4 regions of the Sporolactobacillus sp. KGMB 08714 genome follow, and region 4 is predicted to be linked to each of the others. Evidence: riboswitches for the same ligand, from Rfam matches in the RefSeq annotation. Region 4 holds a riboswitch; each other region holds the start of a gene.
The links. Region 4 has a riboswitch for S-adenosylmethionine ahead of Q6A92_RS14490 (M20/M25/M40 family metallo-hydrolase). Riboswitches for the same ligand answer to the same signal wherever they lie in the genome.

Region 1 (7,837 bases), on a different contig from region 4:
GACCAGCTTCACGTTGAAGGCGGTCTCGGCGGCAGCGGCGGCCTTGCCCAGTACCAGAGCTTCCGAGTCGCTCGTCAGGATATTTGTTACGGCCAGCAGGAACAGATCAAGATTTTTCGTATCGATTTCCTTGTTAATCGCCGTCTCAAGCTCCTTCCGGTGCGACAGAACATCATTCGTATCGACGACATTGACCTGGGCAATTTCCACCGAGTAATGGCCCATTTCGAACGGTTTGACATCGAGGCGGATCAGTTCTTCAGCCGTCTTGCCGCTGATATTCGTGCCGGCCTTGAGCATGTCGAGACCGTAGCTTTCCGCCTCAATGCCCGAAATTTTCTCAAGCTCGCGGGCTGCCTTTATATCTTCCTCCGTACAGGTCGGCGATTTGAAAAGAAGCGTGTCGGAAATAATCGACGACAGCATCAGGCCGGCAATCGTTTTCGGAACAGCCAGTCCGTTTTCTTTATATAATTTATTGAGGATCGTTGCCGTGCAGCCGACCGGTTCCGCCCGATAATAAAGCGGCGCTTTTGTTTCGAAATTCGCAATCCGGTGATGATCGACCACGGAGAGCACGTCGACTTTGCCAATGTCGTCCACGCTTTGCTGCCGTTCATTATGATCGACAAGATAAACCGCGGACGTCTCATCGGAAACGGTCCCGACAAGACGCGGCACTTCAACATGAAAGTAATTCAGGACGTATTCCGTTTCACCGTTCAGCTCGCCGAGGCGGACTGCTTCCACGTTCTCTCCCAGCTGCTTTTTCAGGTCAGCGAACGCAATCGCCGAGCAAATTGCATCCGTGTCCGGGCTCTTATGCCCGAATACCAGCACTTTTTCCATTTTTCTACCCCTTAATCATATTTATTTGGCTATTCACAGTCCGGATAACCCCGTTCATAGTCTCTTAACAAAAACATACCCTATGTGTCCGACAATTTCAATAGCCGCGTACCTTGACGATATGAAGGCCGCCGCGCTGCTGACGAATTAGTATATACTTCTTTATCGTTTTGTCAATGATAATTCATCCATTCATAGTCATAAAAAAGACGTATTCCAGTATAGTTCATAGAAGTTTCACTAAATTAAGCGTTTTCACTGGCAATCTTTTAAACGAGTACCTATAATAAACTTATTAAATGAAGGAAAAGGATGATTCTATTATGTTAGGTGTAACCGCATCGGTAAAATCAGAGAAACTGGCGAAATCAGTAACATCGCCAAGAAAATTTATAGTCGGCAAGGGAATTTTGGCAAATATCAGCGACTACATTTCGCCGTTGGGTGACAGCGCTTACTTTATCTGCGATGAGTTTATTGTCGATCGGGCAGCCAAGGAAGCCGGGGCTTCGTTCAAGGCCGCGGGCAAGAAAGCCGCTTTTGAGAAATTCAATTATGAATGTTCACAGACGGAAATCGACCGCAACCGCAAACTGGCACAAGAAGCCGGAGCAAATGTCATCGTCGGCATCGGCGGCGGGAAAACATTGGATACGGCCAAATCGGTCGCCTACTATGAAAAGCTGCCGGTCGTCATTTATCCGACGATTGCCTCAACCGATGCCCCGTGTACATCGATCGCAGTCATTTATACAAATGAAGGACAGTTCGATCATTACCTGTACCTGCCCGGCAACCCGGACATGGTCATTGCGGATACCGATATTCTCGCCGCTGCGCCGAAACGCTTCTTCGCTGCCGGTGTCGGCGACGGATTGACGACCTATTTCGAGGCGCGCGCCTGCTACCGGTCGAACGGCATCAACCTTGCCAACCTGAAGCCGTCGCTTGTCGGCGTCGGACTGGCAAAGCTTTGCTATGATACGATCCGCCGCAACGCGATTCCGGCTTTGCGCGCCGTTGAAAGAAAACTGTCGACTCCGGCCGTTGAAGCAACGATTGAAGCGACCATCTACCTGAGCGGCGTCGGTGCGGAATCCGGCGGCCTGGCTGCGGCTCATGCCATCCACAACGGAATGACGGCAGTACCGGCGCTGCACCGTGTCCAGCACGGCGAAAAGGTGACATTCGCTCTTCTCGTACAGCTTGTCCTGGAAAACGCGCCTCAGGAGGAAATGGAAGAAGTCATTAGAATCATTAAAGCCGTCGGTCTTCCGCTTACATTGAAAGACCTCGGCCTCAAGGAATTTAAAGAAGACGAATGGCGCAAGGTCGCCGAACTGTCCTGCGCGAAAAACGATACGATGGGCAACATGCCGTTCGAGGTCACTCCGGATGATGTATTCAATGCGATCGTGACGGCCGATGCCATCGCTGAATCCTATCACGACTGAGCCGTATCGGACATTAAGCGGGATCAGGAATATCTAATATGAACAAAAACAAGAGCACTTCGTTTTTTTAAAGCGAGGGCTCTTTTTATATGATCCGCACCGGCCGCGGCTTATCGAAAAAACTCACGGCAGCGTGCCGTTAAAGAATACGTTCAGCCGTCTGCCGCTCCTCCTCCCTTTCCCGTTTTCCCGGCAATGCCTGCTTCCCCGGATTCTAAAGGAAAGATCGTTTCCGGCTTCCTATTCTCTTTTCAGCAGTTTGGTGTTGGCGATGTATAGCGCACCGACGAGCACAAGAATTGCTATGGAATACAGCAGTACCGACCGGGGATCGTTGTGGGTGACCACGATCAGACGGACGATCGCCGTCACCCCGATATATACAAAATAACGAAGCGGAAAATGGTAATGCGCCTGAAAATATTTGATAATCAGCGCGATGAATTCAAAATAAAGGAAATAAATAAGAATTCCCTCAAGCAGATGATCATAAGAAGCGTTATTTTTTAAAAACAAATAGGTAAAAAACTGGATTGTCTCTTTAATCAGCGCCACACTCAAAATAACAGCCAGCGTGCCCAATGCAATGTTGAGTATCCACTGCAGGCCTCTCACAAGCAATTGATCGAGTTTTTTGTTTTCCATCTGATTAGCTCCCGCGATTGACCGAATTGAAATGATGCAAACCGTCGATATTATGGCGGGTATGCATATCATTGTCTCTCTTATACTATCTTAACAACGCTTTACTAGTCTGAAAAGACACAGATCCTTTAAGAACGATATATTTTCCTCACTGCCGTTAAATAAACCGTCATTTGTACAAATGGAATCAGAAGAACAATCATCACGGGAAAAATCGGCCAGGCTCCGGCAAAAAACGGATAGACAGCAATGATTACCGCACAGAAAGGAGCGGCGACCCATGTTGCCGCAAACGCCTTTCTGCATGCCTCGGCACTGATCGCCTTTTCCCGTTCATCCTCCGAGGGCGTTATGAGCGGATTCAGCCAGAACGAGCCTTTCCGCTTTTTCCTTTTTAAAGGATAGATGATCAGTTCTATCAGGCCCAGAATCAATAAAGGGAGAATCGGCAAAAGATTGACTGTGAGCGTGAGCGTCTCCCTGTCCGTCCTTATGGCTTCGGCGGCCTGGCCGGTGAAAGAGATCAAGGGTGTTGCAGCAAGCCCTATAAAGATAAGGAAAACAAAACAGAGAACAAAAGAAATCCTCAGCTTTCTCATGAATGATCCTCTCCTTTTTCTAACTGAAATACTTCTTCCATCGGAAGCTCAAACGCACTGCAGATCAGCAGGCCGAGCATCAGTGAAGGCACATAATCCCCCTTTTCGATAGAGGCAATGGTCTGTCTTGTAACACTGACTTTGTCCGCCAATTGAGACTGCGTCCAATCATGGCGCGCCCGAAGTTCTTTAACATGATTTTGAATGCGCGGCACTTGATCACCCCAGACTGATTATGTCCAGTCAATCTAACATAATGTTAAACCAGTTTAACATTTACAGCTTACATGTTAATAAGAACAATGTCAATGCTTTCATTGCCGGAAATTGGACCCGCGACCGGCCCGGATCGCTGAATGACGGCCGGGATAGCAGCGTATGAAGCAGCAGACGCTGGAAGCTGTCAAACCGGCCGAAAAAATGAGCAGCGCCGCCGTTGCACCTCGGCAGACGCTGCTATGCAAACATTTCATTCGTTCATCAGAAAAACAGCCGGTCCGCTTTTTTTCTGCGGACCGGCTGCCTGTTTCGGAAGGTTTTATATTTTAGTTTTTCTTCAGTCTCCTTGCAACCACATTGCCGGCCGACTGGATAATCTGGACGATGACAATCAGGATAATGATCACGGCATACATCACGTCCGGCTGAAAACGGACATAGCCGAACTGATAAGCGAGATCGCCAAGGCCGCCCGCTCCGACAAAACCGGCCATCGCCGTTTCGCCGATCAGTCCGATTGTCGCGATCGTCAGGCCGAGAATAATCGAAGAACGTGCTTCGCGAATAACCACGTTCCAGATAATTTTCGTTGTCGAAATGCCCATTGACTGGTATGCCTCAATAATCCCCCGGTCAACTTCAAGCATGGCCGATTCTATCAGACGTGCTATGTACGGCGCACAGGCAACGACCAAGGGGACAATGACCCCGCGGACGCCGATCGTCGTTCCGGCGACCAGCTTTGTAAACGGAAGAATAAAAAATAACAGAATGATGAAGGGAATCGACCGGATCACATTAATAAACGCATTGAGAAATGTGTAGACAGACAGATTCTCTGCCTGGCCTCCCTTACGTGTCAGCACCAGAAAGACACCGAGCGGAATGCCGATAAGAATGGAAATAAGCAGAGAAATCACGGTCATCTGCATCGTCTCGATAAATCCCTGCCAGATCGCGCCGCCCCATTGATTCAAAAAGTCCGCCATGTCAGTCGTTCACCTCTTCCACAATAATCCCTTCGTCCTGCAAAAAACGAACTGCGGCTTCAATCTGCTCCGGCTCTCCTTTGAGATGCACCAGAAGACTGCCGATCGACTGATCCTTCAATTGATCGATGCCGCCGGCAATAATGCTCGGCAGGACATCAAACCGTCTGGCAAGCGTCGCAAGAGACGGATCCTTGGCCGATTCGCCCAGAAAAGTCAGATTGACTAATTGACCGGAAGCAAGCAAATCTTGCAGCAGTTTCGCAGGAATGCCGAACCGCGATTCGCTGCGGACAAATTGTTTGGTCATCGCTTCTTTCGGCCGGGCGAATATGTCGACCACCGATCCCGTTTCAACGATTCGCCCCTTCTCCATGACGGCGACCCGGTCGCAGATACGCTGGATCACATTGAGCTCATGGGTAATCAGAAAGATTGTAATGCCGAGTTCTTTGTTGACCCTGAGCAGAAGTTCAAGGATCGAATCCGTTGTATTCGGATCAAGCGCACTCGTCGCTTCATCGCTGAGCAGCACTTCCGGCTCATGGGCCAGAGCGCGGGCGATCGCCACACGCTGTTTCTGTCCTCCTGAAAGCTGGCTCGGGAAAGCCTTGCTTCGATCGCTCAGGCCGACGATTTCCAGATATTTTTCCGTTCTCTGCTTAATTTTTTCTTTGGGAACGCCTTCCAATTTAAGCGGAATCGCGACATTGTCATAAACATCGGCCGTCGCCAGCAGATTGTAGCCCTGAAAGATCATGCCTATTTTCCGGCGCAGCTTCTGCAGATCCTTCCTGCCGAGAGAAAGGACATCCACATCGTCGACAAAGATTTTCCCTGCGGTCGGCCTTTCAAGCAGGTTCACGCAGCGGATCAATGTACTTTTCCCGGCCCCGCTGTAACCGATCACGCCGAATATCTCGCCTTTATTAATCTCCACGGATACGTCTTTCAAAGCTTCAATTTTATTCTTACCCACTTTAAACGTCTTTGACACATGCTCCAGCTTGATCAAAATGTTTCCTCCTTACCATGCAGGAACAACGGAACCGCCGAACGTTTTCTGAATATATGCCTTGACTTCGGCAGATTGATAGTATTTTTCTACCTGTTTCACGACTTTATCATTCTTGTTATCTGTACGAACGACAAAATAGTTGGCATATGGATTATTAACGAGCGGTTCGTGGAAGATGGAATCTTTTAAAACCGTCAGGCCGGCGCCCATCGCAAAATTCGTGTTGATTGCCGCAGCGGTTACTTCATTGAGCTGTGCCGGAAGCTGGGCGGCATCCAGTTCAACGATCTGCAGATTTTTCGGATTGCTGATGACGTCTCTTTTTGTCGACGTGATGCCCGCCCCTTTCTTCAGCTTAATCACGCCGGCTTTCTCAAACAGCTGCAGCGCACGAAGTTCGTTGGCCGGATCGTTCGGTACGGCGATTTTGTCTCCGTTTTTAAGATCCTTTAAATTTTTAATCTTCTTGGAATAGATACCCATCGGGAAAGCAACCGTTTTAAATGCATCTGTGATTTTATACCCTTTATTTGAAATCTGGTCCTTTAGAAAGGGCATTGTCTGATAACTGTTTGCATCCAGTTCCTTATCGTTCAGTGCCGTATTCGGCGTGTTGTAATCATTGAAAACTTTCAGATGAATCGTGAGCCCGTCTTTCTTTGCCAGTTTGGCCACTTCTTCCATGATCTGCTGGTGCGGGCCGCCGGTTACTCCGACCGTGATTTCCTTCGTGCTCAATCCGCTCGCAGAACTGCTGCCGCACGCGGTCAGCACAAAAATCAAAGAAACAATCAGGACAGCCGACAAAACTCCTGTAAACTTTTTCAAACCGTTTTCCCCCTGTATTTTTACATGATAACTATAATTGCCAGCCTTCAAATACTTCCTTCCAGAGAAATTCGGCAATAAAAAAGCTTCTCTGTTAAGAGAAGCTTTATCGATCCGATCTTCTCTTATCTTTCAAAATCCGAAAAAGGATTCTGCAGGAATTGGCACCTGAATTAACATAACAATTAGGTTGCCGGGCTTCATCGGGCCAGTCCCTCCGCCGCTCTGGATAAGAATGTATTCAATTGGCCAATGATTTGATTTTACCTCGAAATCAGGACGATGTCAAAAAATTGTCGATAATGCCTGAAGATTAAAATTTTCCTGTCTAAACGAGCGGCTCCTGACGGCCGGGCAGCCGATTCCGATGGATAAAAAACGATGCATCAGTTTGCTTTCACTGAAGCATAGCCCTTCGGATGGCTGCTGTGCCAGGACCAGGCGTCAGCCAGAATTTCCGGGATACTCGTGTGTTCAGGCTTCCAGCCGAGGATCTTCTTCGCCTTGTCTGAAGAAGCGATCAGCGTGCTTGGATCGCCGGCGCGGCGCGGCGCTATTTCCGCCGGTATGGCCCTGCCGGTTACCCGGCGCGCCGCTTCGATAATTTCTTTCACAGAGAAGCCTTCACTCGATCCGAGATTGAAAACATCGCTTTGCCCGCCTTTCAGCAGGTAGGCGAGCGCCAGGCGATGGGCGGCAATCAGGTCCTCAATGTGCACATAATCGCGGATGCATGTGCCGTCCTTTGTCGGATAATCATCGCCGAAAATCAGAATCCTGTCGCGCTCGCCGGCCGCCGTCTGCAGCACAATCGGTATCAGATGGGTCTCCGGGTGGTGGTCTTCACCGATCTTGCCCGTTTTGCTCGCTCCGGCCACGTTGAAATAGCGCAAGGCGACAAAACGCATGCCGTAGGCACGGTCGCACCATTTCATCATTTTTTCCATCGTCAGCTTCGTTTCTCCGTACGGATTGGTCGGCCGAGTCGGCATCGTTTCGGTAATCGGCACCTGTTCCGGCTCGCCGTAAGTTGCCGCCGTCGACGAGAAGACAATATGTCTGACATCGTTTTCCTGCATCACTTCAAGCAGAATCTGCATGCCGTAGACGTTATTATTGAAATACTTCAGCGGTTTTTCAACCGACTCGCCGACCAGAGAATTGGCGGCGAAATGGATGACACCTTCAATTTTTTCCTTTTTAAAAACCGAATCGAGGAACCTTTTGTCACGGATA
Region 2 (7,837 bases), on a different contig from region 4:
GACAAAAGCGCCTGTTATGGAGGCCGTGCGCGTTCCTCCGTCCGCCTGGATGACGTCGCAGTCAATCCAGAGCGTCCGCTCCCCGATCTCATCAAGAGCCACGACCGAACGGAGCGCTCTGCCGATCAGGCGCTGTATTTCCATGGTTCGGCCGCCCAGTTTCCCTCTGGACGATTCGCGGATGGTTCGCTCCGGAGTCGCTCTCGGGAGCATGGCGTACTCCGCCGTTATCCATCCTTTTTTCTGTCCGCGCATGAACGGCGGGACCTTATCTTCGATCGTGACGTTGCAAATGACTTTTGTCCGGCCGACCGTTATCAGCACGGAGCCTTCCGGATGGATGATAAAATCCGGCACTATCTGAATCCGGCGAAGTTCGTCATTCGCCCTTCCGTCTGGTCTCATCATATCAACTGCCTCCGCATACCTCATATTTAAGCAAAATGTTGGGAAGGGCTCCGTACGCCGCCCCTTGTTTACTATACCATATTTTTCTTAAAGGATTACAACCCGGCCGGACTCACCATCGAACGGGACACCGGGCCGCTAATCATTTTGCCGGATTCCAGCATCACCTTGTCCGAGCTGCCGACTTTGATCGATACAAGCCGGATTCCGTTCTCGCCTGTAAGCGTCAGAACGAGACAGCGGAGTGCATCGTCGCTGATTGTTTTTGCCGCCTTATCTGTAAATAACGCATCGTTGAAGTGAAGATAAACCACTCCGTTTTTGACCACCGGCTTCTCAACCAGTTCCGTATCCGGACTGAATGTCGAGATGAACACCGTTCCCGCCGGTTCACGTATTAGCGTATTGACCAGACTGTACAGACTGTCCGATCCGCTCCGGGCGATCCGGACCGTCACCGGAACGTCATAGGATTTTCCCTTGTTTGAAGACAAGTAGTAAACGGTTGCCGGCACGCTGTCCGCCACATCCGCCACGCCGCCGAACGTCTCATTGATTCCGTCCGAGCGGGTCAGCTCCTGGCCGACCGGCTGTTTGCTGTTCGGCCATCCGTTTAGCGCTTTACCGTTGACACGAATAGTTACCTTCTTAACGTTATCAAACTGAGTCAGTGTCCAGACAATCGACTGAACAATCCGGCCCTGATCACTGACCGGGGCGTCCAAAAGTTCTGACGAGAAATCGGCCGTCAGCAGCCCCTGCCGATCCAGGGAAACACTTTTGACCATGGTTCCCGCCGGCAGAACCGCCCGAAAACCATTGGGCAGAAGATCCGTCACCGGTCCGTCCTGGACGAGATAATCCAGCACTTGCCGGGCCGGAGCGGGTGAGGCCGGCAGCGCGACGGTCTGCGGTGCGAGAAGCCCGTTCTCATCGGACAGATAAAGCTCTCTCTGGACAGATTTTATATTATGTGCCGTTTTAGCCAGTTCCGATTTGTTTTTTACATACTGTACGCTGGACGGCTGGCGATCGGCGGCCGCCCCGCACCCCGCAAGCAAAGCCAGCGCCAGCAGCACGGCCGCTGCCGTAACAGATGATCGTCGATAGAACATGGCATACCCTCCCTGATCCCCATAGATTGTACTACCATGTATACGAACATCCCGGACAAGTAGACCAATGATCGGCAAAAATAGATTATGAATCCGAGAAAAACAGGCACGGATTAAAAGCGGAAATTCAGACAGCTTGTGTACCGACTGTTTCCATCCTGCTGACTTCACCGCCCAGAATCGCTGTACAGGCACTCCGGAATCCTCTTTCACACTATTTCGACGCGAATTTCCGGACAATGAGCACAGAATAAATATCAACGTCAGTGAAAATTTTTCAGTTTAACAAATTCCTATCATCAGGATAACGGCACAAGCCGCCGTCCGGAAAGTTCATGAACAGAAGGAAGCGGAGATAGTAAAGCCTGCCGATCGACAGGATTTAGGAGAAACCGGAGGCCTCGTTGCGACACGCCTGCAGAACGACGCGCTTTTGTCCGGCCGCGATACAGCCGTCCGCCGGAATTTTATGCTTCCTTAAAGTCTTAACAAACGAAGATATAGTTTTTAGTGTCAACAGGATCGGACAACGATGCCCGAATTTTCTTAAGAAGTTGCACTGACAGTGGGCTCCAGTACGGTCAGTGTGTTATTAACCGTATTTAAATTAACCGTGGCGCCGATGGGCATTGCAGCCTTATAATAGCCGTGCGCCGATGTGATATTAGTCATGAGCGGCTTCCCAAGCGGGACGAGAACGCTGGTGATCAGATCTTCGTAAGATGTCTGGTAGGCGTTTGGACAACGGGTGCACTCGCCTATAAGAATGCCGGAGCAGTCATCAAATTTCCCCGCCAGTTTCAAATGGCTAAAATAACGATAAACTGTGTTGGCCGGCGCATGCGTCTCTTCCAGAAATAAAATTTTATTGGTAGTATCGATTTCAAATTGTGTCCCCAAGGTTCCGACAAAAGATGTTAAATTCCCGCCGACAAGGGGGCCGGTTACGTTGCCCGGAATTCTGCTTACTAATGGTATGCCGGGCGGATTCTCGATCGTCCGCGATGCCGCAGTAGTAGAGGTTGCCGCAAAAAACTGGTTGTAATTATAACTAGGCGTATTCGGTGAAAAATCGAAAAGCAATAGACTATTGAAAGCAATCAGAGCGGCAAACTGGTACAGGCAATTCAACAAGATGGTGACATCGCTATACCCGCTGACAATCTTCGGATGACTGCGGATAAAATCAAAGTCCAGATAAGGAAGAATGCCGGCAACGCCGACACCGCCTCTTGAAGAAATAATCATTTTGACATCGTCGTTATGAAACAAGTCCATCAGATCTGATGCGCGTTCCTGATCCGTCCCGGCCAGAAATCCGGTCTGAGCATAAACATGCCGTCCGACAACCACTTGAAATCCCATATTCTGAAGGCCCTGAATGCCCTGATTGATCACGTTCGGATCTAATGGACTCCCCAGTGTTGCAATGCCGACCGTGTCTCCCGGCCGGAGCATCGGCGGTTTGGTAGCCATTACACTCCCTCCCTTTTACAGCTGCTAACATACTGTATTCAGCCGGAGCCTATAGGTGTAAGCGGATCGGATACTTTCTATATGGTCATGCCGTGTTTCGCGCACGATTCTCAGAATCGTTCATAAAAAGAAAAGATCATTCCACAGCTGCGTCCTATCCTCGCACCGACAGGCAGAGCGGCATCCCGAAGTTCCTTTAACAAAACATGCTTATTGCCTATTCCGCTCATCCCCAGACGCGCATAAATTAAAAAAGTATTTAAAACTTCGGGAGGCGCAGAGGCATGAACTTTGCTCAACCATTTGATGCTTCGTATTATCATGATTACAGAAATACAGATCCGGGTTTGTACCAGCGGCCCGTAAGCGAGGAGCAGCATGTACTTCATTTGATCGGTCCCGCCGTCAGCCACGGTTTGCGCGAAGCCCAGCATCTCGGCTATGAACATGCATTAAGAGAAGCTGTTGCAATTGGTTATTTAATGGGAAGAGGGCACGACTACCATACTGCCTGGAAAACAGTTGAATCATGGTGGCACGCGCCAGGAACACATTTGCCGACTCCGTATTGATAGTTTATCGGAAAAGGGAATCCGCTCAGGTTCCCCTTTTTTTCTGAGTGCCGTTCCCGCCCATCCGGATTCGTGGCCATTAAATGAAAAAGACCGCTTCGATCGGCGGAATTGCGGGAAAGGACATAAATGAAGTCTGATTTGTACTCTGATTATGGCCGATTTAAGGGTATTGGCTGCCGACCTTTTGAACGCCGCTGTCTTTTGTGGTTTACTGGTTTTCCTACTGCTGCGCGATGATCTCTGTTCAGACGAACCGCGGTATATTTTCGTGAACGGCGATAAAGTGACATTATTTAACTTTTGTAATTGTCACTAGGGATTTTTCTATCTGCAGACACATCTTTTTTTATTCTCAATCACTTGATCCCTTAATTAGGTTTTTTTATCTATCCATTTGTCCCCTTCATGATCGCTTGTCCGCTCATATAGTATATTACCACGTGATAAGGAGGTGCTTCGCTTTGGGATATGACGGCGGATATTGCGGCGGCGGGTACAATCCCGTCAGCAGCTTTGCTCTGATTGTTGTTCTGTTTATTCTGTTGATTATCGTCGGCGCTGCTTTCGTTTATTGATCAGGTGACGCCGTATCCGGATCCATAACCCATGTATGCATCACCCCTCCAAAAGGGTACCCCCGTGAGGTGCCCTTTTGAACTTTCAAAACGGCTTGTAAGAGGCCGGAATATAATCAGGCACGCAAGGAATGTTGCAAAGCTTTAGCTTGGACTGCTTCGCCGGTCTGTATGAAAATGTAAGCTGATTAATCTTGCCGCGGTTAATTGTTTGTCTATTATAAAGATTCATTGTCTTTCCATACATATTGTATGTGCCGCCATTTTAATAGAGGGGGATGCTTTGCGTGTTTAAATACATTTTATGCTATCTATTGAAATAAACACATACCGATTATCTGGCCTTTTTTGCCCAAGGCATAGAGAAAATGCCTTCTTTTGAGCAGGGAGGTTCAAAGAGAATAAAATAAAAATTTTTATTTTAAAGCACATGATGATCTTACCGGAGATGCAATAAAATACATCGTACTTGCTTCAGAAGAAGATCCGTTCGCGCCATTGGTTGGCAGTTGGATGTGTTAAAAACACATCGAACGAAGCAGAAAGACTGTCCGCATCGAGGATGAATCGATCAAAAAGGTCTATCTGCGTGTGAAAAAGCGAGAAAAAAAGAAGCCTCTCATAAGTTCAGGTGAACAGATGAGAAGCGTTGATTTATATATTTCGACACACAGTCGGTACATAGTCTTGCCTAATCCTCTGAACCCCCTTGATAGATAAGAGGTTAATTCATTTTCCCCATCATGTCCATCATTGAGGACATCATTTCATCACATTTGTGCATACAGCTCATCATATCATCCTTGTTCATCATCATGTCCTTGCCCGACATTCGTTCCATCATCATATGCATGTACTTCATCTGAGTCATCATTTTTTCCATTTCCATCATCATCATCATATCCATCGGCATCATCATTGATTGGTTCATCATATCTGTTTTTTCCATTGTAAATTCCTCCAAATGTGATAGTTGCGGAAGAAAAGCACGTTTTACCCTTTCGATGATGCCTCTCTCCACAACCTAAATTTACCATGAAAAATGGACACAATCAAAGCAAATCTGCAGTTTGAAAAAAATTGAAACACTAATAGGACGTGAAAAGCAGTATTCACGCCTTTTTTTCATAACTGATTCATAAAAAAATTCTATCTATCAACCAACAAAACTGCGCCGCCAAGCATTTCAACCTGTCATTTCAGCCGAAAATTTGTTGATTCCGACAGTTCAGTTGATCAATCTTGCGTCCCAGATCCAGCCTTTTCTGCTTCAATCTGAAAAGCTCTTTTGTAAATTGATCGGAGACTTTCCTCACATCGCAGCCGTGCAGACGATACAATTCAAGAATCCGGCGATTTACTTTACGATACTGTTGTTTCAGATTCTTTTCCTTCTGTCCGGCCGGCCCAAGCCTGCTCCTTTGAAGTTCGGCCAATTTAGCCTTAATTTCATCCTGCCATTTTTTATCGTGAAGTTCGCCGGCATAAAGAAACAAGTCCAGATAATTATCGACACAGGCATAATCCGCGTGATTCAACACTTCTACATCCCTTCTTATCTTCATTAATCGTCCGGAATTAGCACAGCGCTCTGAAAAGAGTCCGTTGCTGAGGTTTCACGGGGCCGGTCCCTCCGCCTCTCTTGATAAGAATGATGGCAGTTAAAAAATAAAAACGATTATTTTTTCCTTTATAAGAAAAATAACCGCTTCAGTCGTTTTATTTTTCTTATCTGCCAGATTAGATCTGCTGGAATTAACACCGTACACAATTTTATGTGCTGGTTGTCGGGTTTCATCGGGCCAGTCCCTCCGCCTCTCTTGATAAGAATTATTTAATTGACTATATTCTATCTTAAACCGTTCCTTGTGTCAATAACATTTTTTTAAAACTCTATCCATGGATTGAGCTGCCTCATTTCCGACCGCGGACCTGTCAGTCTTTCTTTGTATCTCCATTTTCCAGCTTCGATAAGGCTTTTTTATAAGTACCCACCATACGTTTGGCATAAGGGATCAGAATCTCTCCCTGTTCCGACAATTTGACACCGCGCCCGTTCTTTACAAAGAGCTCCGCGTTCAATTCTCTCTCCAGAGCCTGGATACGGGAAGAGATCGACGGCTGTGATAAAAAGAGTTTTTCCGCCGCCAGATGGAAACTGTGATATTTGACAACGGCAAGGAAGGCGTCCAGTTGATCAATCGTCATCATTCAGTCACTTTCCTTTAGAAGCATCTTATATGTGGGCAATCCAATTGCGGAGGCATAGATTCATAGATCGTTGTCTTTTCAATAAAGCAGCACTTTCAATCAAAAATTTTGGAGGAACCCTTTTTCATGCTCTTTCAATAAAAGCGATTTAATCATACACTTTTCTCCGAGCCTCGCGGAAAACAGCTCTCTCGAATCTCTGATCAGGCTTATCATTGCTACGAGCTTACGCCCTATCGTACAATCTGTCAATCATTATTCCTATTATTTATATATGATTTATCTGAATATGACTTTTGCAATTGTAAAACGATCCTATGTAAAAATCCGCTCCCGATTTTTCAGACCGGAAACGGATCCTTTTGTGTCGTGCCTATTCCATTAAAATCATTTGCCGGTCGCTTCAATTCAATCGGAGACCGGAAGAATGGCTCCCTTATACTTCGTGTTGATAAAATCCTGAATCGTTTTCGAATGAAGCACCTTTACAAGTTCCTTAATTGCTTTCTTGTTCTGATCGCCCTTTCGAACGGCAATGACGTTGGCATAAGGCGATTGCGATCCTTCAAGAATAAGCGCGTCCTTTTTCGGATTCAGATTCGCCTGCAGCGCATAATTGGTATTGATCGCAAACAGGTCGGCCGCGTTATTTTGATAAGCCTTAGGCAGCAGCGCAGGATCGATCGGCTGCAGGAATTTTAAATGCTTGATATTGTCGATATCATTGAGTGTCGCTGTCACCTTATCAACGCCCGATTTGATTTTCACGAGCCCCTTTGACTCAAGCAGCATCAGGATGCGGCCCTGTTCCGCTTTATTGTTGCTTATCTGGACGGTCGCTCCGTCCTTTATGTCGCTGACATTCTTATATTTCTTTGAATAAATGCCGAAGGGTTCGATGTGTATTTTACCGACACTCACGAGATCTGTATGATTCTGCTTATTATATAAGTTCAAGAAAGGAATATGCTGAAAATAGTTTGCGTCGATTTGCTTCGAAGCGAGCGCCTTGTTCGGAAGGACATAATCCTGGAACACTTTGACTTCCAGATTGATCCCTTCTTTCTTAAGAATAGGCGCTGCTTTTTTCAGGATCTCGGCGTGCGGAACCGGCGAAGCGCCGACAACCAAAGTTACCGGCTTCTGAGTGCTTGATCCGCTCCCGCTGCTCTTCCCGCAGGCGGCCATCACAAAAACAACAGCTAAAATCAGTGATACGACAAGTATTTTCCTCTTCATAGTCAATCCCCCCGTTAAGTTATGCTGATCGGATCGGAACCCGTCTCAGTCTGTCTATCTATTATCTTTTATCCACGTGGCGTACGATAATATCGCCGATAATCTGGACAATAAAAACAATGACCAGAACAAATATTGTTGCAACAAAAGTCACATCATTATTGTTTGCTTCAAATCCGTCATTATAAGCCATTGTGCCGAGCCCGCCGGCTCCGACAACTCCGGCTATTGCCGTATT
Region 3 (7,837 bases), on a different contig from region 4:
GGAATATGTCTTTGGTTTTTCCTCAATCCAGCCATCATGGAAGGCGGAAGATCCATTTATTCGCGTATCTGGTTCATTGCCAAGATGAATTTTCCGATGAGTACGATTCCGAGCTATGTCATTTTTGAAAAGTTTTACCAGCATTTAATGCTAATGGCCATCATCATCGTTATTTTGCAGTTTACAGATTTCAAAATAAGTTTCTATATTATACAATTGCCCTATTTCATGTTTGCGGCGCTCGCTTTTCTGCTGTCCGCGTCGTTGATTACCTCGACACTGACGACCATTGTCCGCGATTTGCAGCAGGTGCTGATCTCGCTGATGCGCATGATGATCTATCTGACGCCGTTTCTCTGGGCACCGTCGCGGCTGCCTGTTTTTCTGCAGAACGTGATGCTGCTCAATCCGATGTACTATCTTGTTGAGGGGTATCGGGCCTCCCTTCTCGGCATCTCGTGGTACGGCATCGAACACATTAAGTATACGATTTATTTCTGGGCCGTCATTGCTCTGATGTTCATTTTCGGTTCGGTGATCCATATGAAATTCAGGGATCACTTCGTAGACTATCTGTAAGGTGGACAGGTTCATTATGGGAAAATCGGTTATCGTGAGTCACGTCACGAAAAAATATAAGATGTACACTAAAAATTCTGAGAAAATCCTTGATCTTATTTCTCCGAAGAGCTACGGCAAGTCGTTTTACGCGCTTCGGGATATCAGTTTTGAGGCGGAAAAAGGCGATGTCATCGGCATTATCGGTGTCAACGGCTCCGGTAAATCAACGCTGTCGAACATTATTGCCGGCGTTGTTCCGCCGACATCGGGCACGGTCACCGTCAAGGGCGAAACGGCACTGATTGCGATTGCTTCCGGTCTGAAGGGTGAATTGACCGGAAAAGAAAATATTGAGCTGAAATGTCTGATGCTCGGCTTCAATAAAAATGAAATCAAAGAGCTGACACCTGACATTATTGAATTTGCCGATATCGGCGATTTTATCGATCAGCCGGTCAAAACATACTCAAGCGGGATGCGGTCGAGACTCGGTTTTGCCATCTCGATCCATATTGATCCCGATATTCTGATTATTGATGAGGCGCTTTCCGTGGGGGATCAGACCTTTGCCGAAAAATGTCTGGATAAAATGAATGAGTTCAAAGAAAGCGGGAAGACGATCTTCTTTATCAGCCACTCGATCGGTCAGATGAAGCAGTTTTGTGAAAAGGCGCTGTGGATTCAGTACGGACGCGTTGACGATTACGGACGGATGAAGGACGTCATGCCCAAATACGAAGCGTTTATTAAGGACTTCAAGAAAATGACGCGGCAGGAACAAATGGATTTTCAGGAGAAAGTCAGGCGGAGCCGCATGGTCAATGCTTGATGCGTCGTGAGAGGCGCGTGTTGCTTTTCGCAGGCAGCCGGTCTCCGTTCCGTATCGTACGGATCGGAGCGGAAACATCTGCCCTATGAAAAAATCCCGCTCACAGGAGCGGGATGATACATAAAGTGTATTGGGGTTAGGGTTAGTAATCATATAGCCGTTTTTCGGCAATCCGAAACCTCATTTCTGATTTTTTATAAGAAGCGCTTTTTTTTCGCTGAAATTGCATACTTTTCCGTATATTTGATATATAATATATATATTAGTATTTAAATTTGTGAAAATAAGTACATTCTTGATTTCAGATAAAAAGTATCCGAATCCATGCGGCAAGGTCTGCGTCCGGCGGTGTTCCGTTTAAAGAGAACAGATGCTTTCAAAGATACGGAGACGCTGAAATTTTTTGGAATTGCGTTTTGGCAATCAGCCGGGTTTTAGATAGGCATGGACGGAAATGATATCGGGAAAGGCCGAGACGGCGTTCTGATAATATGGAAGGAGTGAAGGGTGCGCGTCGGATCTTTTTGAAAACGGTTACTTATCCGGCGGCCCGATCAGAGGATGAATAATGTTAATTTATTAAGAACCGCAGTGGAAAATCGGAAAAAATATCTGATTGAAATGCTGAAGGAAAACAGAGCGACCAGCGATCCGGGCAGCTTGAACAGATGGACGCTGTCTGAGCTTGAAAATGAATGGAAACGCTATCAGAAATGGCAGAAAAGGAATATCGGATAAGTGCAGCGCGCGAAAACGGACAAAAGCGGAGAAGTATGCGGAAAAACGTGGTACAATAATGAGCAACGGGCGCCTTTATCCATGAGCAAAAAGCGGGCGAAAATTGCCGAAATAAAAAGAGCCGGCGGAGCGGAAAGGCGCTGAAAAACCGGGGAGACGATTTTTTTTGGCTGCGATTAAAACATTTGAGGATTTTTACGGAAACAGGGTCAGTCTTGCTGTTGCCGATTTTCCGTTTTCCGATCGGCCGAAGCACGTCTGGGTCATCTGCCGTTTTCATGAACAATGGCTGCTCACGCTGCATTTGCGCCGGGGCCTCGAATTCCCGGGCGGTAAAGTGGAGAAGGGTGAAAATGCCGACGATGCTGCGCGCAGGGAAGTCGATGAAGAGACGGGGGCGCATATCGGCCGCCTGTTTCCAGTCGGCCAGTATCGTGTCGACGGAAAAACCGATTCCATCGTTAAGAATATTTATTATGGCGAGATCGATCGGATCGAACTGAAAAAAAGCTATCTGGAAACCGGAGGTCCGCGATTTATCAGCAGGCTGCCCGATTCGCTTGCGACGGACGGAAGATACAGTTTTTTGATGAAAGACCGCGTGCTTTCCGAATCAATGAAGGCGATCGCTGCCGGGAAATTCGGCGGCCGCCGGGTTCTTCATGTGCATCGGGATGCATTTGATGATTAAAAAAAGGCATCGCCCTCGAAAATAAAGGGCAATGCCTTTTTGATTGTTCACATTTATTATTCAGCCAGCGGCCCTGCAGAGCGGATCGCTTCGGATGCTTCAGGAAAACTGCCGAAGTTGTTTTTGAATTTTTTGGCAAGCTGCCGGGCGCTTTTATCGTATGCATCCCGGTCGGACCACGTCTCCCACGGCAGCAGGACTTTGTCGGGAACGCCGGGGCATTTTTTCGGAATGTGCAGGCCGAAGATCGGATCCGTGACCGTTTCCGTATCGGAAAATTTGCCTTCAAGCGCAGCCTGGATCATCAATCGAGTATAGGAGAGCTGCATTCTTTTTCCGACGCCGTACGGTCCGCCCGTCCAGCCTGTGTTGACCAAATAGGCAGCCGCGTGATGCTTTTTGATTCTTGCACCCAGCAGTTCGGCGTAGGTCGATGCCGGAAGCGGCATAAACGGTGCTCCGAAGCAGGTTGAAAAGGTAGCCTCCGGATCGGTCACGCCTCTTTCGGTTCCGGCCAGCTTACTTGTGTATCCCGACAGGAATTGGTACATAGCCTGTTCCGGCGTCAGCAGGCTGATCGGCGGCAGCACGCCGAATGCATCCGCCGTCAGGAAGATGATGGCATTCGGGTGTCCGCCGACGCTCGGAATCAATGCGTTCGGGACATTTTCAAGTGAGTAGGCAGCACGCGTGTTCTCTGTCAGAGAACCGTTGTCATAATCCGGTTTGCGGTCATCATGATGGATGACAACGTTTTCGAGAACAGTGGCAAATTGAATGCTGTTGTAAATCTGCGGCTCTTTTTCTTTTGAAAGCCGGATTGTTTTTGCGTAGCAGCCACCCTCGATGTTGAACACACCCTGATCCGACCAGCCGTGTTCATCATCGCCGATTAAATCACGGTCGGGAACATTTGATAAAGTCGTTTTTCCTGTGCCGGAAAGGCCGAAGAATAAAGCGACTTTTCCGTTCTTTCCCTGGTTTGCCGAGCAGTGCATCGACATAACTTGTTTCTGCGGAAGCAGATAGTTCATCACTGTAAAGATCGACTTCTTGATCTCGCCACCGTATTCGGTGCCGCCGATCAAAACGATGCGATGCGTGAAGGAAATAATGATAAATGCTTCCGAACGGGTACCGTCAATCGCCGGATCTGCTTTGAATCCGGGGGCGGAAAGAACGGTGAAATCGGCACTGTGGCTCTTCAGTTCATCCGGAGTCGGGCAAATGAACAGCTGACGGCAGAACAGATTCTGCCAGGCGTATTCATTGACCACCTGAATGGAGAGACGATGATTCGGATCGGCTCCGGCAAAACCCTGAAAAACAAAACGATCCTGCTGATCGTTCAAGTAGCGAACGACTTTCTGATAAAGCTTAACGAAAACAGATTCACCGATCGCCTGGTTTCGATTCCAGTCAATCCGATTTTCTGTTGTTTCATCTTTTACAAAGAATTTGTCTTTGGGGGACCGTCCTGTATATTTTCCGGTCGTCACGGCCAGTGCCCCCTTGTCCGTTAAAGCGCCTTCATTTTTAGCGAGCGCTTTCTCAACAAGTTCTGCAGAAGACAGATTCACAAAGGTATTTTTCGCTTTGAACAGTTCAGAGATGAGCGTATTGGAAACCGTCACATTCATATTAACATCCCTTCCTCATTTTATAGCCATCATACTTTCGACACCTAAAGTATAGCACACTTAAAAAGTGAACCATAATTATTTCGGAAAAATTGCCGGAATCTCCTGCACGCACCGGCATAATGGTATGGCTCAAAACCGCCCTTTAAGAGGCGGCGGAATTTCATTGACAGTGGTAATTCCCTGCGTTATTATGGGAATTATAATATGGCTGCTCTTATTCCGAGTAGGTGGAGGGACAGGCCCGGTGAAGCCCGGCAACCGGCCGCTTGCGGTACGGTGCTAACCTGCAGGAGAAATTTTCTTCTGATTAATAAGAGATGCGTGATAAGAAACGGCCTAATCCTTTACACAAGGGAACGGGCCTTTTTCATGCCTTATTAAAAGAAAAGTCACGGATCGGGTACCGTTATAACTATTTTGTATATAATGTCTGAAAGGCAGGGAAGGAAAATGAAGAAAAAGTATTCAAGAAGACTGTTCACGTCGGAATCGGTGACGGAAGGCCATCCTGATAAAATCTGCGACCAAATATCAGATGCGATTCTTGATGAGATTCTGAAAGGGGATCCCAACGCGCGCGTGGCCTGCGAAACGGCCGTAAACACCGGCCTCGTTCTTGTCACGGGAGAAATATCGACATCGACTTATGTCGATATACCGAAAGTGGTGCGCCGGACGATCAGGGACATCGGCTATGACGACGGCAAATACGGATTCGATGCTTCGAACTGTGCGATTCTGACATCGATCGAGGAGCAGTCGGCGGATATTGCCCAGGGCGTGAACCAGGCGCTTGAAGCGCGTGAGGGGAAAATGACGGATGACCAGATAGAGGCGATCGGAGCCGGCGACCAGGGACTGATGTTCGGCTTTGCGGTTAACGAAACACCCGAGCTGATGCCGATGCCGATTTCACTCGCGCATAAACTGGCCAAACGCCTGGCCGACGTCAGAAAAAGCCGCGAACTGACATACCTGAGGCCGGACGGTAAGACGCAGGTAACGGTAGAGTATGATGAAGAGGGCCGTCCGGCGCGTATTGACACGATTGTCGTTTCGGCACAGCACGATCCGGATGTGGCTGAAGCCAGAATCAAAAGGGATCTGCTTGATCATGTGATCTATCCGACACTGCCGCAGGACCTGATCGACAGTAAAACCAAATTCTTCATTAATCCGACAGGACGTTTTGTCATCGGAGGGCCGCAGGGCGATGCGGGCCTGACGGGGCGCAAAATCATTGTCGATACTTATGGCGGATATGCCCATCACGGCGGCGGCGCGTTTTCGGGCAAAGACGCAACGAAAGTCGACCGTTCGGCATCCTATGCCGCGCGTTACGTGGCCAAGAATATTGTTGCGGCAGGCCTTGCCGATAAATGCGAGGTTCAGTTTGCCTATGCGATCGGTGTGGCTCAGCCTGTTTCGATTTCCGTCGATACATTCGGGACAGGGAAGGCGGCGGAAGAACGGCTGGTAGAACTGATCCGCGACAATTTCGATCTGCGTCCGGCGGGTATTATCAGAATGCTTGATCTGCGCCGGCCGATTTATCTTCAGACAGCAGCGTATGGCCATTTCGGACGGACCGATATTGATCTTCCGTGGGAAAGAACGGATAAGGCCGAATTGCTGAAGCAGCAGGTTCTGGCGGGTTCCTCGGCATCCGAAAAATAAAAACCATGATTAAAGCCGTTTTCCGTTGGGCTTGAGAGCGGAAAACGGCTTTTTAAATGATTCGGGAAAATTGAAGCCGGGCGTACGACAAGAAACGAAAATTTTTTCGATAATAGTGTATTATAATAAAAAGGAGATTGAGCCGGGCCGTATCGCTAAAATAATTTTTTAGACGGATTCGACGGCGCGGAGACGAAAACTATTTCATAGTGTAGACGGTTCAGAGAAAGACAAATTAAGACGGGCAAAGGAGGTATTCTTCATGGCCGTACCATCCGGACCGCTGCGGCTGATGGCGCAAATTTATCGGAAAGTGCTTCCGCAAGTACACGGCGAGCTTGAAAACTGGAAAAAGAAAGCGCGCGCCATTCCGGACCCGGAACTGCGCAGACAGGCGCTCGCAAGCCTGCAGACGAAAGCGTTCCACTGTGAAGGCGGCGCTATTTACAGCTTGCTCGCCGGAGAAAAAAGAAGCGAAGTGATTTCTTTTATCGTTGCCTACCAGACGATCAGCGATTATCTGGACAATCTGTGCGACAGAAGCGTATCGCTTGATCCCGTGGACTTCCGCAGGCTTCACAGCGCCATGTTGCACGCGCTGACTCCGGGCACCGGCCCGTCCGATTATTATCAATATCGGGACGTCTCGTCCGACGGCGGTTATCTTCAGGATCTTGTATCGACCTGTCAGGGCGTTCTGTCCCGATTGACTGCGCTCGGCGACATTCAGCCGGCACTGCATGAGCTGGCCGGTTTTTATTGCGATCTTCAGGTGCACAAACATGTCGAAAAGGATCAGCGCGTTCCGCGGCTGATCGCCTGGTTTCAGAAGTATAAGAACAGATTTCCTGAAATGAGCTGGTATGAATTTGCTGCCTGCTCGGGTTCCACCCTCGGCATTTTCTGCATCGTATCCTATGCGGCTGCCCGGGGCCGTGAGATGGGGCAGCTCGTTCAGACGATCAAGAACAGTTATTTTCCATGGGTTCAGGGTCTGCATATTTTAATGGATTATTTTGTTGATCAGGAAGAGGATAAACAGGAAGGGGATCTCAACTTCTGCTTTTATTACAACAGTGAGGAAGAAATGATGGCCCGCTTTAATCATTTTATTGAGGAAGCGGATGCGGCAATTGACGGCATGCCGGACCGGAACTTTCACAAAATGATCAATCGCGGGCTGCTCGGCATCTATCTCGCAGACAGAAAAGTGGCCAGGCAGCGCAATGTACGGGTTCTGGCCAGAAAATTAATTCGGCGTTCCGGGGGCTGCGGTTTGTTTTTCTTTGTCAACGGATGGATTTACCGCAGGCTGCGGCAAAGCGTCTGAACGCAGCAGACCAGAAGGCGGGCGCCCTTTCGAGTGCCCGCCTTCTTCAATTTTTCATGCAGCATTCAGTTTTCGGGCGATCGGGCAGCCTGAGGCCGATAATATTTCCCCTGCCAGCTGTCACGTCTCGCCAGCTCGTCGTCGATGGCGTCAAGCACTTCCCATTTGTTCAGGCTCCACATCGGACCGATCATCAGATCGGCGGGACCGTCCCCGGTGAGTCTGTGAATGATCATGTGCGGCGGCAGGATTTCCAGCTGGTCGCAGACCAGGTTCACATAAGTATTGAAATCGAGAAACTTCAGCAGACCTTTTTCATACTGCTTGACCATCGCTGTTTTTTTAAGTAGATGAAGAAGATGGATTTT
Region 4 (7,837 bases):
TTTCATTACGCTGGGTCATGTTGGGTATTTGGATCGCGGGGATGATTGCCCTCATTTTAACTTCACCCGATATGAGTGCACTTGTACAGGAGAAGGGCAGCTATGCACTGCCTGACACTTATTCAACGAGTCAGGCAAACAGGCTGGAAAAGCAGTTCAGCGGCAAGGATACAACCATCTATGTTGCGGTCTTCCATTCGAACAAAGCTCTATCAAATAATGACCTGAGCGCGATTAAGCAGACGCTGCAAAGAGTCAAGAATAACAAAAATACTTTAAAGATCAGCAGTGTTACTGACAGCTTTGATCATAAAGAATTGCAGGATCAGTTTCTTTCAAAGAATAAAAAAACACTCATGGCGGCTTTAGACGTTCAAAATGTGAATCAGACGTTTGTACAGGGCGTCCGCGGCAAAATTAATCAGGAAATAAGAACGAACGGTGTCCAGACCTATCTGACCGGTCAGGAATTGATTACGAATGACATGAATAAGGCGGCCGAAGCAGGACTGCACCGGACGGAAGGCCTGACCGTTATCTTCATTCTTGTTATTCTCCTGCTCGTCTTCCGTTCGTTTGTCGCTCCGTTTATTCCGCTGTTCACCATCGGAATCAGCTATACGGTGGCTCAGGTTATTGTCGCTTTTCTCGTCAAGTTTATGAATTTTCCAATCTCCAATTTCACGCAAACCTTTATGGTTGCCGTCATGTTCGGCATCGGAACGGACTATTGCATCTTACTCATGAGCCGGTTTAAAGAAGAACTGGCCAAGGGAACCGACAAATATCAGGCAACGCTGACGACATTTAAAACGGCCGGCGTCACCGTCCTGCATAGCGGAATTCCCGTCTTTATTGCTTTTCTGTCGCTGGCTTTTGTTCAATTCAATCTGTACCGCAGTGCGGTCGCCGTCGGTGTCGGCGTGGTTTTCCTGCTTCTCGCGCTGTTTACGCTGCTCCCGCTTTTTATGGTCACGTTCGGCAAACAGCTTTTCTGGCCGATGCGCGGAAAAATAAAGGAATCGAAAAGCGATCTCTGGGCCGGCGCCGGAAAACTCGCTTTCGCCCGTCCGCTGATCGCTTTGCTCATCGTTGCATTATTTACGATTCCGCCGATCCTCACGTATCATGGCCAGCTTTCGTTTAACTCGCCCCAGGAACTGCCTGATACTTATTCGGCGAAACAGGGCTATAACATCGTTTCCAGCGATTTTGGCGCCGGAAATTTATCGCCGGTAACGATCTATCTGAAAAATGACGATAATATGAGGACGAGCGACTATGTCGCGTTAATCGAACGTATTTCCATCGCCTTAAAGAAGGATCCGAACGTTGATACAGTCATGAGCGTTTCCCGTCCGCTCGGCAATCGGCTGGATGATATTTATGTCACGAAACAGGCTGATACGCTTCACAGCGGTTTGTCCAATGCCTCCGGCGGTTTGAGCAGCCTGCAGGAGAATCTTCAAGGCACAAGTAAAAAAATCGATGGGTCACAGCCCCAGCTGCAAGCGGCGGTAACTAATGTCGGTAAACTTCAGAGCGGGACAAACGATACGGAAAAAGGCGTTCAGCAGATGCAAAGCGTACTCTCGCAGATATCCGTCGGCATTAAATCGGGGGCTTCAGGCACCGCGGAAATGGAAAGAAAAGTCCATACCGCCCGGACTCAGCTGGCACAGCTGCAGTCCGGCCAGACGCAGCTTCAGAGCGGCTATCATAAAGTTGCGCAAAACCTGCGAACCCTGTCCGCGCAGCTGAATCAATTTACTACGGCGTCCGGGAGCCGGCCGGCCATTGACACAAGCGAGCTGGAGCAAACAATGGGGCAAATTCAAACTAATCTGAATGCTTATTTAGCCGTTCATCCCGAGGCGATGCAGGATGCCCATTTCCGCCTGTTCGTTGCGGCCCTGCAGCAACTGCTGGCGGAAATGAAAAATACGCAGGCGGCTGCGCAAGCGGAAATCAGCCGCCAGACGCAAATGGAAAAGGCAAAAATCAATCAGCTGAATACAGGGATCAAAGCTCTGGCCGATGCCGCGGACCAGCTGAACAGCCAGTCGACAAAAATTACAGATGGACTTGGAGCGTTTCAGTCCGGCCTGGCGCAGCTGGATACGGGGCTTGCTCAGCTTGAAAGCGGTCTGAATCAGGCAGGCAGCGGCCAGGATCAGACGGTGAAAAGCTCATCGAAAATCAGCGATGCTTTAAATCAAATTGCCTCCGGCCAGGCGCAGCTGAAAAACGGGTCCGGCCAGATTCAGGATCAAATGAAGAGTTTGTCCGTGGGATTAGCTCAAGGGGCCGACGGTGCGGAGAAAATTAAAAACGGTATCAATTCGGCCAATGATTTTATGAACAACTGGACGAAAGTTCCTTATGAGCAATCGGGTATTTATGTCCCGAGTAAGATCTTTGACAATAAAGATTTTCAATCTGCACTCAATAATTATATGAGCGGCAATGGGAAGATAACCAAGATTCAGGTGAAGATGAAGGATGATCCTTACTCAAATGAAGGCATCGCTCATTTCAAACAATTGAAAGACGAACTTCCCTCTGTTCTGAAAGGGACAAAGTTGGAGAATGCCCGCATCGGCATCAGCGGGACGGCCAGCTTTAACAATGATTTGAGGCAGCTTTCGAGTTCCGACTATCAAAGGGCTGTCACTTATGTCATTATCGGCGTCTTTATTGCCCTTACTATCGTCTTACGTTCGTTCAGCATGCCGATTTACCTGATGGCTTCGCTGCTGCTGACTTATTTTTCATCGATGGGGTTCGCAGAGCTGATTTTTACCAGACTGGGTCACTACGCCGGTTTAACATGGGAGACGCAATTTTTCGGCTTTATTGTCCTTATCTCCTTAGGAATTGACTACTCGATTTTTGTCATGACACGATTCAATGAATATATGAAGATGGAGATTAAAGAACGGATGCTCCTGACCCTCTGGCATATGGGCAGTGTCATTTTTTCGGCGGTTATCATCCTGAGTGGAACTTTCGCTGCCATGATGCCGTCCGGAATGCTATCGCTTGTCGAGATTTCTACTGTTGTCATTATTGGTTTGATTCTCTACGCCGTCATTATCATTCCGCTTTTTGTTCCGGTCATGGTCAAATTCTTCGGCCGTGGGAACTGGTGGCCGTTCCTGCCGAAGAAAACAGGAACAAGTGATGACGGCAAAGGAGTCCTATCCGATCAGTCGCTCTAAGTGGATCCAGCCTGCTCACGTTCAGTAAAAAAAAACACGGCGGCTTCTTTTATTTGAGATGGGAATTATCAAGAGTGCGGATAGAGTATAATTATCAGAAGAAAAGAGAGAAGGCTGTCTCCTCCCTTTTCTTTTCATTGCGTCCGCCATGGCATAGATTTTGAAGGCTTTAATTTCATTTTCGCAGAGTCGCCGAATGATGCGTCCTTTCAAGGATTTTTCTGACCGGCTATCCGGAGGTCAGAGTTAAATTGCCATTTATCATTAAAAACACATAAAAATAATATGATTTAGCATTGACAATCCAAATCGAATTTCCTATGATTAAATCAACAATTGAATGAGTGCTGAGAATTTCTTATCCAGAGCGGCGGAGGGACTTGCCCTATGAAACCCGACAACCAGCACGGACAGTAGTATCCCGTGTATGGTGTTAATTCAAGCAGATTTATCTGTAAAGATGAGAAAACAGGCGTACGAGTCGGAGATGCTTGCTGTTTTCTTTTTACAGAAAACGGCATTTTTATTTATTATTGTAATTATTTGTAAAAAGATGCAGATGTCAAATCGATTAAGGTGGGCGCTATACATAATGAAAGACCATTTTCAGACACGGCAATTGCAAACAGGCAACACAAAAAATATTAAAAGAGGGTAAAGTCATGAGTGAAAGAGATGAGATTGTTGAACGATACAAAAAATATCTGGCCGATTACATCGCATTTCCATCTGTATCGGCTCAAAATACGTCCATTAAGGAAACAGCGGATTTTCTGACCGGATTATTCAGAACGGCCGGCGGGCATTCCGAAACACTCACAGATTATAAATATCCGTTGGTGTATGCCGACTTTCAGTCAAGCGATCCGGAAAAAAACAAGACAACTCTTTTATTTTATAATCACTATGATGTTCAGCCGCCTGAGCCGCTCGATGAATGGAACTCTGATCCGTTTACATTGACTGAGACTGAAGGCAGGCTGATTGGACGCGGTGTTTCAGACTGCAAAGGTGAACTGATCGTGCGGCTCACCGCCTTGAAGATTTATGAGCACGAGCATGGAGACTTTCCCTGCCGGGTTAAGTTTTTTGTGGAAGGCGCAGAAGAAATTGCCAGTCGGAATCTGGAGGATTATTTAAAAAAATATGCCGATCTTTTCCAGGCAGACCTCGTTGTCTGGGAAGGCGGATCGAAGACGGCTGAAGGGAAACTGGAAATTACAGGCGGGAACAAGGGCATCAGCTGCTTTGACCTAGTGGCCAGAACCGGAAAAGACGATATTCATTCATCTTCAGCAGCTTACATTGAAGGACCGGGGTGGCGCCTTGCCCAGGCATTATCGACTCTGCGGGATGTTGAAACAGGAAAAATTCTGGTTGATGGATTTTATGATGACGTTGAGCAGCCGTCGCAGCGAGCCAGAGACCTCATTAACAAGATGAACCTGGATAAGAATGCGATAAAAACATTGCATGGACTGACGCGGCCCTTCTTATTTGAGAATATTAAGGAAGCTTATGCTTTTGAACCGACGATCAATATCGCCGGGCTGACCAGCGGCTATGAGGGTGAAAGCGTTAAAACGGTTCTTCCGCATACAGCCAGGGCAAAGATTGATTGCCGGCTGGTACCGCACCAGGACCCTGCCGATATTCAGGAAAAGGTGCAGAAGTACCTAATTAAACGGGGATTCACTGATGTAAAAGTAGAATACCTGATGGGAGAAAAAAGCTACCGTTCCGATCTGGACGCGCCCATTGTTCAGGATGTACTCAAGGTGGCGGCAGATGTCTATGGCGGAGCAGATCAGTTACAATTGGTGCCGACAAGTTCAGGAACGGGGCCGATGTATCTGTTTCATCATTATCTTCATGCACCCCTGATGTCCTTTGGTGTCAGCGATCCGGGTTCGGGAGCCCATTCACCGAATGAGCATATTCACTTAAGTGATTATGATAAAGGCATTGATTTTGTCACAGCCATTTTTGAAAAACTAGCCCAGAAAACTGAACCGGTTCAGTAACAACAGGAGTGGGTACCATTCACCATTTGAACAGCTTCACTATATAGGTTATACTTCTTCTCTTTTACAAGACTGTCCTTTCGGCAAGTCAGCTTTGAAGATGACAGATAAATTGGCAGAAAATAGATCCCTGTTTATCGAATGACACTCATACATTTTGCCAGATCGGGCATGTGGAAATATCGTTTTTTAATGGAGGATTTTCAGCTTGTAACACTGTTTCGGCAGAAAGCGGCGGACTTTGCTTGGTCACCTGTTCATATGATGAATCTTTCCATACTGTGAGATCGCGGATGAAAAGCAACGGGTTATGTCTATGTCATTTTGCTCGCCCACTGCACTGCATGAGCGGAATAGTAAGCGTGCTGTTTCTGTTTAACCTGGAGAGGAGCCTTTTAAGCGATCCGAAACATGGCATATGATGCGGCGTTTTGCCGGACATAAACGGGAGATTGTTAATCGGGTTAACTCGTGTCAGCGTGCCTTGCTTTGATAAATGCTGATTCGCTATTGTATTGAAAATTATTTATCGCCGATCTGTCGGAATTAATCCAAGAATTCATATGTCAATACTTATTCAACCTTTACACTTATTAACTGCCGCATCGGCATTTGAATAAAAAACCAGATTTTAATGAGAGAGGGAGAGAAAATCCATGGGAACGAATAAGCGGCTTAAGAATCCCTGTTGTTGAAATTCCGTTTTTTTATAAAGCTTCTGCACCGCATAAAAGTGCAGGAAGCATAGCGGATTTTTACACAGGGAGATCTTAAGGCTTTAATTCAAAAAGTATGCGAAAGCTCAATGTTAATTGAGTGAAGGTGCGATAACCGGCGAATATCGGCCGGATTCGCGGATCATACGCGGAAGGGACGTGTGTAGGACCGTAAATTAACAGACAGGTTTAACAGGACCGTTCAGAAAAAAGAGGGGGAAGCACTCATGAAGAAAATAGGTAAAAAAGTAAGCGCGTTTCTTGGAATCATCCTTTTGATCGTCTCATTGACAGCCTGCGGGACGAGTGCAAACAGCAGCAGTTCCTCAACGAAAAAAACGACCGGCAATCTGGCTGACAAGCAAGTGTTAAACTGGGTTGCCCTGACCGAATTGCCGACGGCAGATTCGGTAAAAGAGTATGATACCGCCAGTGCGGAACAAATTGATATTTTCGGTGAAGGTTTGTATAAAATAAATGGGAACAATGATCCCGTGCCGGCGCTTGCCGTTGGAAATCCAGTACCGGCGAATAGTGCGAAAACCTCATACACTATTAATATTAAAAAGGGCCTTAAGTGGTCGAACGGGGATCCGCTGACTGCCAAAGATTTTGTTTTTGCCTGGCGGCGCCTGTTTGATCCTAAAACGGCTGCTCAGAATGCCAGTGTTTTTTTTAACATTAAAAATGCACAGGCAATCAGTGAAGGAAAGAAGAGTACAGATCAACTGGGGGTCAAAGCACTGTCGGATACGAAGCTTCAAGTAGATCTGGAACAGCCGGATTCCTATTTTGAGGAAACGCTCTCGTCAGAAAACCTCTTTCCTCAAGATGAAAAGTTTGTTACCCAGAAAGGGAGCAAATACGGTACAAGCAGTGCCAATACATTAAGCAACGGACCCTTCGTTTTGACGAACTGGGATGGAACGGGCCTGTCATGGACGTACAAGAAAAACCCGAATTACTGGGACAAAAAAAATATTCATCTGAATCAAATTAATGTTCAGGTTGTGAAAGAGACATCCACCGGAATCAATCTCTTCCAGGCAGGAAAGCTGGATGCAGCAAAGTTGTCCGGTGATTTCGTCAAACAATTTCAGAAAGATCCAAGGTATAAAACGGTTTTAGCGCTGCGGTCCACAAACCTGGAATTCGGGACAAGTTCCAACAAATATTTACAGAACGAAAATTTACGCAAGGCCATAAGCCTGTCCATCGATCGCAATCAGCTGGTTAAAAATGTTCTTGCAGACGGCTCGCGTGCGGCAACCGGAGTGGTTCCCAAGGGGCTGGCAAAGAGTCCGGTAAACGGGCAGGATTTTGCCGATGCTGCGGGGAATCTGGTTGTTCATAATACCGCCCAGGCCAAACAATTATGGAATCAGGCGAAAAAAGAACTCGGCGTTAATAAGGTTACTTTTACCTTGCTGACGACTGACGATGCCAGTTCGAAGAGTGTCGGCCAATACTTGCAGAATCAAATTGAAACGGCTTTACCGGGTGTAACCATCAATTTAAGCAATATCCCGGCTAAAGTACGTTTCCAGAAGATGATGTCCTATAAATTCGACTTGGCTTTAGGCGGCTGGACCGGAGATTTTGATCCGGTTAGCTTCCTGGAACAGTTCTATTCTACTTTCGAGCATAATCATGCTAAATTCAATGACCCGAAGTACGACAAGCTTATAGATAAGATTAAAACAACAGATCTGACCAACCTGAAACAGAGATGGAATGATCTTCTGAGCGCCCAGAAATACTTACTCGATAAGCAAGTCGTTGTTCCGCTGGATCAGGGTTCGGAAAACTATTTAGTGAACGCAAAGGTAAAGGGAATTGTAACGCACAACCTCGGTGCTCCGCTTGATATTACTCA

Region 1: it holds a riboswitch for S-adenosylmethionine, as region 4 does, so the genes downstream of both, Q6A92_RS16540 (MetQ/NlpA family ABC transporter substrate-binding protein) here and Q6A92_RS14490 (M20/M25/M40 family metallo-hydrolase) in region 4, are expected to answer to the same signal.
Region 2: it holds a riboswitch for S-adenosylmethionine, as region 4 does, so the genes downstream of both, Q6A92_RS17725 (hypothetical protein) here and Q6A92_RS14490 (M20/M25/M40 family metallo-hydrolase) in region 4, are expected to answer to the same signal.
Region 3: it holds a riboswitch for S-adenosylmethionine, as region 4 does, so the genes downstream of both, metK (methionine adenosyltransferase) here and Q6A92_RS14490 (M20/M25/M40 family metallo-hydrolase) in region 4, are expected to answer to the same signal.

What each region holds. Positions count from the first base shown of each region.
Region 1 covers NZ_JAUUBW010000045.1:59,762-67,598, reverse strand. The annotation lists gene Q6A92_RS16580 (manganese-dependent inorganic pyrophosphatase) at 1-849, opposite strand, end outside; gene Q6A92_RS16575 (glycerol dehydrogenase) at 1,173-2,303, shown strand; gene psiE (phosphate-starvation-inducible protein PsiE) at 2,544-2,948, opposite strand; gene Q6A92_RS16565 (hypothetical protein) at 3,077-3,547, opposite strand; gene Q6A92_RS16560 (helix-turn-helix transcriptional regulator) at 3,544-3,762, opposite strand; gene Q6A92_RS16555 (hypothetical protein) at 3,926-4,096, shown strand; gene Q6A92_RS16550 (methionine ABC transporter permease) at 4,093-4,755, opposite strand; gene Q6A92_RS16545 (methionine ABC transporter ATP-binding protein) at 4,757-5,770, opposite strand; gene Q6A92_RS16540 (MetQ/NlpA family ABC transporter substrate-binding protein) at 5,783-6,601, opposite strand; SAM riboswitch class I at 6,724-6,837, opposite strand; gene galE (UDP-glucose 4-epimerase GalE) at 6,988-7,837, opposite strand, start outside.
Region 2 covers NZ_JAUUBW010000056.1:71,646-79,482, forward strand. The annotation lists gene rph (ribonuclease PH) at 1-405, opposite strand, end outside; gene Q6A92_RS17700 (GerMN domain-containing protein) at 504-1,523, opposite strand; gene Q6A92_RS17705 (S66 peptidase family protein) at 2,070-2,999, opposite strand; gene Q6A92_RS17710 (hypothetical protein) at 3,284-3,571, shown strand; gene Q6A92_RS17715 (YjcZ family sporulation protein) at 4,018-4,149, shown strand; gene Q6A92_RS17720 (hypothetical protein) at 4,874-5,098, opposite strand; gene Q6A92_RS17725 (hypothetical protein) at 5,349-5,690, opposite strand; SAM riboswitch class I at 5,702-5,801, opposite strand; SAM riboswitch class I at 5,875-5,979, opposite strand; gene Q6A92_RS17730 (LysR family transcriptional regulator) at 6,085-6,360, opposite strand; gene Q6A92_RS17735 (MetQ/NlpA family ABC transporter substrate-binding protein) at 6,769-7,599, opposite strand; gene Q6A92_RS17740 (methionine ABC transporter permease) at 7,661-7,837, opposite strand, start outside.
Region 3 covers NZ_JAUUBW010000067.1:32,740-40,576, reverse strand. The annotation lists gene Q6A92_RS18325 (ABC transporter permease) at 1-579, shown strand, start outside; gene tagH (teichoic acids export ABC transporter ATP-binding subunit TagH) at 596-1,390, shown strand; gene Q6A92_RS18315 (Fur-regulated basic protein FbpA) at 1,952-2,128, shown strand; gene ytkD (RNA deprotection pyrophosphohydrolase) at 2,295-2,819, shown strand; gene pckA (phosphoenolpyruvate carboxykinase (ATP)) at 2,876-4,459, opposite strand; SAM riboswitch class I at 4,674-4,779, shown strand; gene metK (methionine adenosyltransferase) at 4,913-6,139, shown strand; gene Q6A92_RS18295 (tetraprenyl-beta-curcumene synthase family protein) at 6,402-7,469, shown strand; gene Q6A92_RS18290 (TIGR01212 family radical SAM protein) at 7,535-7,837, opposite strand, start outside.
Region 4 covers NZ_JAUUBW010000034.1:70,768-78,604, forward strand. The annotation lists gene Q6A92_RS14485 (MMPL family transporter) at 1-3,221, shown strand, start outside; SAM riboswitch class I at 3,577-3,688, shown strand; gene Q6A92_RS14490 (M20/M25/M40 family metallo-hydrolase) at 3,884-5,245, shown strand; gene Q6A92_RS14495 (peptide ABC transporter substrate-binding protein) at 6,189-7,837, shown strand, end outside.